2 regions of the Bacillus sp. LH1 genome follow, and region 1 is predicted to be linked to the other one. Evidence: riboswitches for the same ligand, from Rfam matches in the RefSeq annotation. Region 1 holds a riboswitch; the other holds the start of a gene.
What was found. A riboswitch is a leader RNA that binds a small molecule or an ion and turns the genes downstream of it on or off. The one in region 1 is predicted to bind S-adenosylmethionine.
Positions count from the first base shown of each region.

Region 1 (3,424 bases):
ACGCAGCTAGCAAAGCAATACGGAACACCACTTTATGTATACGATGAAGAGTCTATTCGAGGAAAATGCCGAGCATTTCATCGTGCTTTTAAAGAAAGTGGTTTCTCTTATCAAGTAGCATATGCAAGCAAGGCGTTCTTGTGCATGGAGATGTGCCGAGTAGCTCGTGAAGAGAATATGTCATTAGACGTTGTTTCTGGGGGAGAATTATATACTGCGCTCCAAGCAGGATTTCCGGCATCACGTATTCATTTTCATGGAAATAATAAAACAGAAGAAGAAGTAGTGATGGCTCTTCAGGCGAATATCGGTTGTTTTGTCGTAGATAATTTCTTTGAATTAGAAGTTTTACACGATTTAGCGATGCAACATGGGAAATTTGTGAACATATTAATTCGTGTAACGCCTGGAGTAGAGGCGCACACACATGAATATATTACAACAGGTCAAGATGATTCGAAATTTGGATTTGGTGTTTCAAATGGTCAAGCAATGCAGGCAATTGGATTGGCTTTACAAAAATCCAATTATAATGTGCTAGGGATCCATTCACATATTGGGTCGCAAATATTTGAAACAGCTGGTTTTGTTCGAGCAATTGAAGTTCTTCGCCAATTTTTAGAAGAAGTGAGAGAGCAAACAAACTATGTAGTAAAAGTGTTAAATGTAGGCGGGGGATTTGGAATACGTTACACAGAGTCAGATACACCATTAACTCTTGAGACATATGTGCGAGCTGTAACAAGTGCAGTGAGAGAACAATTTACTGTATGTGAATATCCATTGCCAGAAATATGGATTGAGCCAGGCCGTAGCATTGTAGGTGATGCTGGGACAACAATTTATACAGTTGGATCTGTGAAAGATATTCCTGGTATTCGGAAATATGTATCAGTCGATGGTGGAATGACAGATAATTTAAGACCTGCTTTATATAATGCGCGTTATGAAGCGATGTTAGCGAATCGAGCGAATGATGAGAATGAGGAACTCGTTTCGATTGCCGGGAAATGCTGTGAGAGTGGAGACATGTTGATTTGGGATATTCATTTACCGAAAGTCGCTGCTTCTGATTTACTAGCAGTTTCCTGTACAGGAGCATACGGGTACTCGATGGCGAATAATTACAATCGGATTCGAAGACCAGCCGTTGTCTTTGCAAAAGGCGGAACATCGCAAGTAGTTGTGGAACGCGAAACATATGAAAATATTATTGGGAACGATCGCATACGTATTAAAGAGCTTGTCTAAATAGGAAAAGGAGTTGTTCGAATGGGCAATTCCTTTTTTATAAAATAAAATAATTAAAATATATCGGAAAACTAGGATTGAAAAAAATCAGAATTGTGATAAAATACAAATACAAAGCTTATCAAGAGAAGCGGAGGGAACTGGCCCGAAGAAGCTCGGCAACCTGCTTATAGAAAGCAAGGTGCTAAATCCAGCAAAATGGGATCCATTTTGAAAGATAAGGTAAAATATATTACCGAACAGTCTTTTCGAAATGGGAAAGATTTTTTTTATGAATAAAAAAGGGGGGCTGTTCGCGTGAGTGTACGGGAACATTTTGATGAAGTATCCGAGAAGATTGAAGCGATGCTTGCTGATATGAAATATGGTTCAATTACAATTGTTGTGCAAGATGGAAAAGTAATTCAGTTAGAGAAAAGTGAAAAAGTACGTTTAAAGTGAAAAGCGCTGACTAGAAAAACTAGAGGCGGTTTTAACCTATTTTCATTAGGTTAAAACCGTCTTTTTGCTTTTACAGGGGGAAAAAACATGTTGACGTATGAAACGTGGGAAGAAAATGTTGTTTCGTTTTCGGAAGAAGATGAAACAAAAGGTGCGTTATCAGTATTAAATTGGGCTTATAAAGAATATAAAGATGAGGTTGTCTACGCATGTAGCTTTGGGGTGGAAGGTATGGTATTGCTGCACATTATAAACCAAGTAAATCCATCTGCTAAAGTTGTATTTTTGGATACAAATGTTCATTTTCAAGAAACGTATGAATTAATTCGAAAAGTGCGGGAACGATTTCCTTCATTGAATATTATAGAAAAACAGCCAGAACTTACACTTGATGAACAGGCGAAGTTGCATGGTGAAAAACTGTGGGAGAGCAATCCGAATCTTTGTTGTAAGATTAGAAAAATTTTACCTTTAGAAAAATCATTAGTCGTGGAAAAAGCATGGATATCGGGCTTAAGAAGGGAACAATCAGAAACACGTAAGCATACAAAGTTTATAAATCAAGATCATCGTTTTCAATCTATTAAAGTTTGTCCACTCATTCATTGGACGTGGAAAGAAGTTTGGCGATATGTATACAAACATAGCTTGCCGTATAACCCGTTGCATGATGTTGGCTATCCAAGTATTGGGTGTGAGAAATGTACGTTACCTGTAGGGGATGGTGGCGATTCAAGAGATGGTAGATGGGCTGGAAAAGTGAAAACTGAATGTGGTCTTCATTACCAATAAGATGAATCTTGAAATAAAGCTAAGAGAGGATATAGAAAAATGAGCATAGTAAACGAATTAGTAAACCGTATAGATGAGACATATGACGTATCACAAATTGAAAAAGAAATTAAATTAGACAATATTGCGTTAAGTGATTTAGAACTATTGGCGACAGGTGGATATAGCCCCCTTACTGGTTTTTTAGGGAAGGAAGATTATGATTCTGTTGTAGAAACGCTTCGTTTAGCAAATGGTAGTGTGTGGAGTATACCAATTACATTACCGGTAACAGAAAAAGTCGCAGAAAGCCTGAAGGCTGGAGAGGAAGTAAAGCTTGTCAACAATGGAAATATATACGGTGTCATTCAAATAGAAGATATTTTTGTACCAGATAAAGAAAAAGAAGCGTTACTTGTATATAAAACAACGGATGAGGCTCATCCAGGAGTGAAAAAATTATATGAACGACCAAACGTTTACGTTGGAGGAACTATTATTCTAACAAAACGCTTTGAAAATAATCAATTTCCTTCTTATCATTTAGACCCAATTGAAACGAGGGAAGCATTTAAAAAACGTGGGTGGAAAACAGTGGTCGGATTTCAAACGAGAAACCCGGTACATCGTGCCCATGAGTATATTCAAAAATCTGCTCTTGAAATTGTAGATGGTCTCTTTTTAAATCCGCTCGTTGGAGAAACGAAATCGGATGATATTCCTGCTGATGTAAGAATGGAAAGCTATGAAGTACTTCTTCAAAACTATTATCCGAAAAATCGTGTCTTTTTAAGTGTATTTCCTGCTGCCATGCGTTACGCAGGACCAAGGGAAGCGATATTTCATGCGTTAGTAAGAAAGAATTTTGGATGTACCCACTTTATAGTAGGGCGTGATCATGCTGGAGTAGGAGATTATTACGGAACGTATGAAGCGCAAGAAATCTTCACAAATTTTACGA
Region 1 covers NZ_CM175007.1:1,429,347-1,432,770, forward strand. Annotated here, with positions in the region: gene lysA (diaminopimelate decarboxylase) at 1-1,251, shown strand, start outside; SAM riboswitch class I at 1,367-1,475, shown strand; gene ACX9TM_RS07545 (YezD family protein) at 1,549-1,692, shown strand; gene ACX9TM_RS07550 (phosphoadenylyl-sulfate reductase) at 1,780-2,484, shown strand; gene sat (sulfate adenylyltransferase) at 2,524-3,424, shown strand, end outside.

Region 2 (3,424 bases), 1.1 Mb from region 1:
CTGATGTATCAAAACGTTGATAACCATATGTCATTGCTAAATCACCAAGACCGCCACCACCGACAAGCCCAGCAACTGCAGAAAATTCAATTAAACCAACTGTCATAAATGTGACACCTAAGATTAATGGTGCTAACGCTTCTGGTACAAGGATTTCAAAAACAATTCTAATTGGCGAGGCGCCCATTGCTTGCGCTGCTTCAATTACTCCTTTCGGAACGGAAACAAGGTTTGTTTCAACCATTCTAGCAATACCAATTGATGCGACTAACGTCATCGGGAAAATTGCCGCTGCTGTTCCAATCGTCGTTCCGATAACACTTCTTGTTAGTGGACTTAAGGCTACTAAAAAGATAATGAATGGTACCGGACGAATTGTATTAATTATGATGTTAAGAATAGAAAAGACCCATTTATTTTCTAAAAAGTTTCCTTTTCTCGTTACATATAAAAGTAAACCTAGAGGTATACCAAGAATTGTAGCAAATATAAGGGTTACAATTACCATTAAGAGGGTATCCCCCGTCGCATCTAGTATGCGCGGCCAAAATATACTCCAATCAACTCGCATGAGCTTCTACCTCCTTCAGCTGCACTTGCAGTCTTAGATGTTGTAATGCTTTTTGAATTTCCCTCTGCTCACCTTGCAACTCTACAAGAAGATTTCCAAATAGCACATTTTGAAGTTCAATAATATTTCCGTACAGTACATTTACATCGACGTTATAGTTTTTTGCGATATATGATAGTACCGGCTGTCCTGTCTCCTCACCAGTAAATGTTAGACGATAAATTTGACCACCATTTTGAATTTTCGCTAGAACACTTTCCGGTAAATGATCATTAATGACAGAACGTACAAAGTTTTGAGTCGTCTTTGTTTTTGGTTGCGTGAAAACATCAAACAGTTTTCCTTCTTCAATAACTTTTCCCTTCTCCATTACAGCTACACGGTGACAAATTTCTTTCACAACATGCATTTCATGTGTAATAAGAAGAATTGTTAAATTGTATTCTCTATTTACTTTCTTTAATAAGTTTAGAATTTCTGTCGTTGTTTCTGGATCTAAGGCTGATGTTGCCTCATCACATATAAGAATATCTGGCGATGTCGCAAGTGCTCTAGCAATGCCCACACGCTGCTTTTGTCCACCTGATAGCTGCTCTGGGTAATAGTTTGCTTTATCTTCTAACCCTACAAACTTCAGCAGTTCATTTACTCTTTCTTTTATCTCATTCTTTGGTACTTTCGCTAACTTTAATGGATAAGCAATATTTCCAAATACTGTTCTTGAATTAAATAAATTAAAACTTTGGAAAATCATTCCAATTCTTTGTCTCAGTTTACGTAATTCTTTCGTCGATAATGATGTAATATCTTTATCATCTATTGAAATCGTTCCTGCCGTCGGTCTCTCTAACATATTTACTAAGCGTAATAACGTACTCTTTCCAGCGCCACTAAAACCAATAATGCCAAAAATTTCGCCTTTCTCAACTGATAATGTTACATCCTCCACCGCATGAACAGATTGCCCAGCTGATTCATACACTTTACTTACATTGTTAAAAGAAATCATTTTTTCCCCTCCTATATGCTGTAAAAACTTGAAGTAGAGCTTTCGAGGTAAAATAAAAAGTGCTCTCCTTCTTATCAACCATAAAGATAAGAAGGAGAGCACTTATATGTACTCGTTCACATCTTCTCATCTTCCAAGCCTTTATATGGCTTGCTGGAGTTAGCACGGTATTAAAAAAACCCGTTGCTGAGGTATCGTAGGGCCAGTCCCTCCACCTCTCTGGATAAGAATGTATCGATTTAATTGTCGTTTAATTAATTCTCATTATAGAACTCAGAATAATAAGAGTCAATACATTTTTTAGAAAAATATTAATTATTCCTTTATTAAAATTTTCAGATGAAAATTCATGAGAAAATAGTAACTTTCAAGGTTATTTAAAATTCTTCTTCCTCATATTTTTAAACAGGAGAATCTTCTCTACGAATTGAATAAATTTATTTGAATATGAAACTCGGAGGAAGATAAATATATGAAAACAGCTCTTTTACTCATCGATATTCAAAACGATTATTTTCCAAATGGAAAGATGGAATTGCGTAATCCAGTAGAAGCAAGCGAATATGCTAATCAGTTATTACAACACTTTAGAACAAACAGCGAACCTATTTTTCATATCCAACACGTAGCTATAAAAGATGACGCTACTTTTTTCCTACCTAATACAGAAGGTGTACATATTCACGAAAGCGTACGTCCACTTAGAGAAGAAACAGTTATAGTCAAACATTATCCAAATAGCTTCCGAGAAACTAATCTTCTAGAGCAATTAAAACGTTTAAATATTGAACATGTCGTTGTATGTGGGATGATGACTCATATGTGTATCGATGCTACAGTAAGGGCTGCATTCGATTTTGGCTTTCAATGTACCGTTATACATGATGCTTGTGCTACAAAAGACCTGTCTTTTAAGAACGCTACTATACCAGCTGTTTACATTCACAATACAATTTTAGCTAGTTTAAATGGCGTATATGCAAATGTAATAAGCACGCAAGAATTTTTAGCTACATAAAAAAACACTCCTTTCAGTGAGCAAAACCGAAAGGAGTGTTCCTTGTCGAACCATAGATTTTCTTTCAAATTGTATTATACAGGAAATTCTCAAAATGAATACTAAAAAATATGACTAATAAGTCAACTTTTCTCATCATTTTATTTCTGTTCACATGTTTATCCCGCTATTAATAGGTTTTAGCTCATTCCCTTCGAACGATGGTAATATATAGGATTTCAATTTTAAAAGGAGCTCTTCACATTCTGTGAAGAGCTCCTCTACTATTTCTTATAAAGTTTCAGAAGTAGTTTTTGCTTGCATGTGAAGTGCTAAGTAATCAGGTCCACCAGCTTTAGAGTCTGTACCAGACATGTTAAAGCCACCGAATGGTTGGTAACCTACGATTGCACCAGTACATCCACGGTTGAAGTATAAGTTACCAACGTGGAAGTCTTCGCGTGCTTTTTCAATATGGTCACGGTTGTTAGTAATAACAGCACCTGTTAAACCGTATTCCGTATTATTTGCAATTGCAAGTGCATGATCGAAGTCTTTCGCTTTACAGAATGCTACTACTGGTCCGAAGATTTCTTCTTTCATTAAGCGAGCATCTTCTGCAACGTCAGCAACGATTGTTGGTTGGATGAACCAACCTTTAGAATCGTCTCCTTCGCCACCTGCTAAGATTCTACCTTCTTCTTTACCAATTGCAACATAGCTCATTACTTTATCGAATGCAGCTTGGTCATTAACAGGACCCATGTTTGTACCTAATACTGCTGGGTTAGCAACTGTTAATTCTTTTGTTAATTCAACAGCACGATTTAATACATGATCATATACA
Region 2 covers NZ_CM175007.1:345,790-349,213, reverse strand. Annotated here, with positions in the region: gene ACX9TM_RS01870 (methionine ABC transporter permease) at 1-571, opposite strand, end outside; gene ACX9TM_RS01865 (methionine ABC transporter ATP-binding protein) at 561-1,580, opposite strand; SAM riboswitch class I at 1,704-1,810, opposite strand; partial or broken gene ACX9TM_RS01860 (cysteine hydrolase family protein) at 2,053-2,618, shown strand; gene pruA (L-glutamate gamma-semialdehyde dehydrogenase) at 2,869-3,424, opposite strand, start outside.
Region 2: another riboswitch for S-adenosylmethionine. It lies ahead of ACX9TM_RS01865 (methionine ABC transporter ATP-binding protein); the one in region 1 lies ahead of ACX9TM_RS07545 (YezD family protein).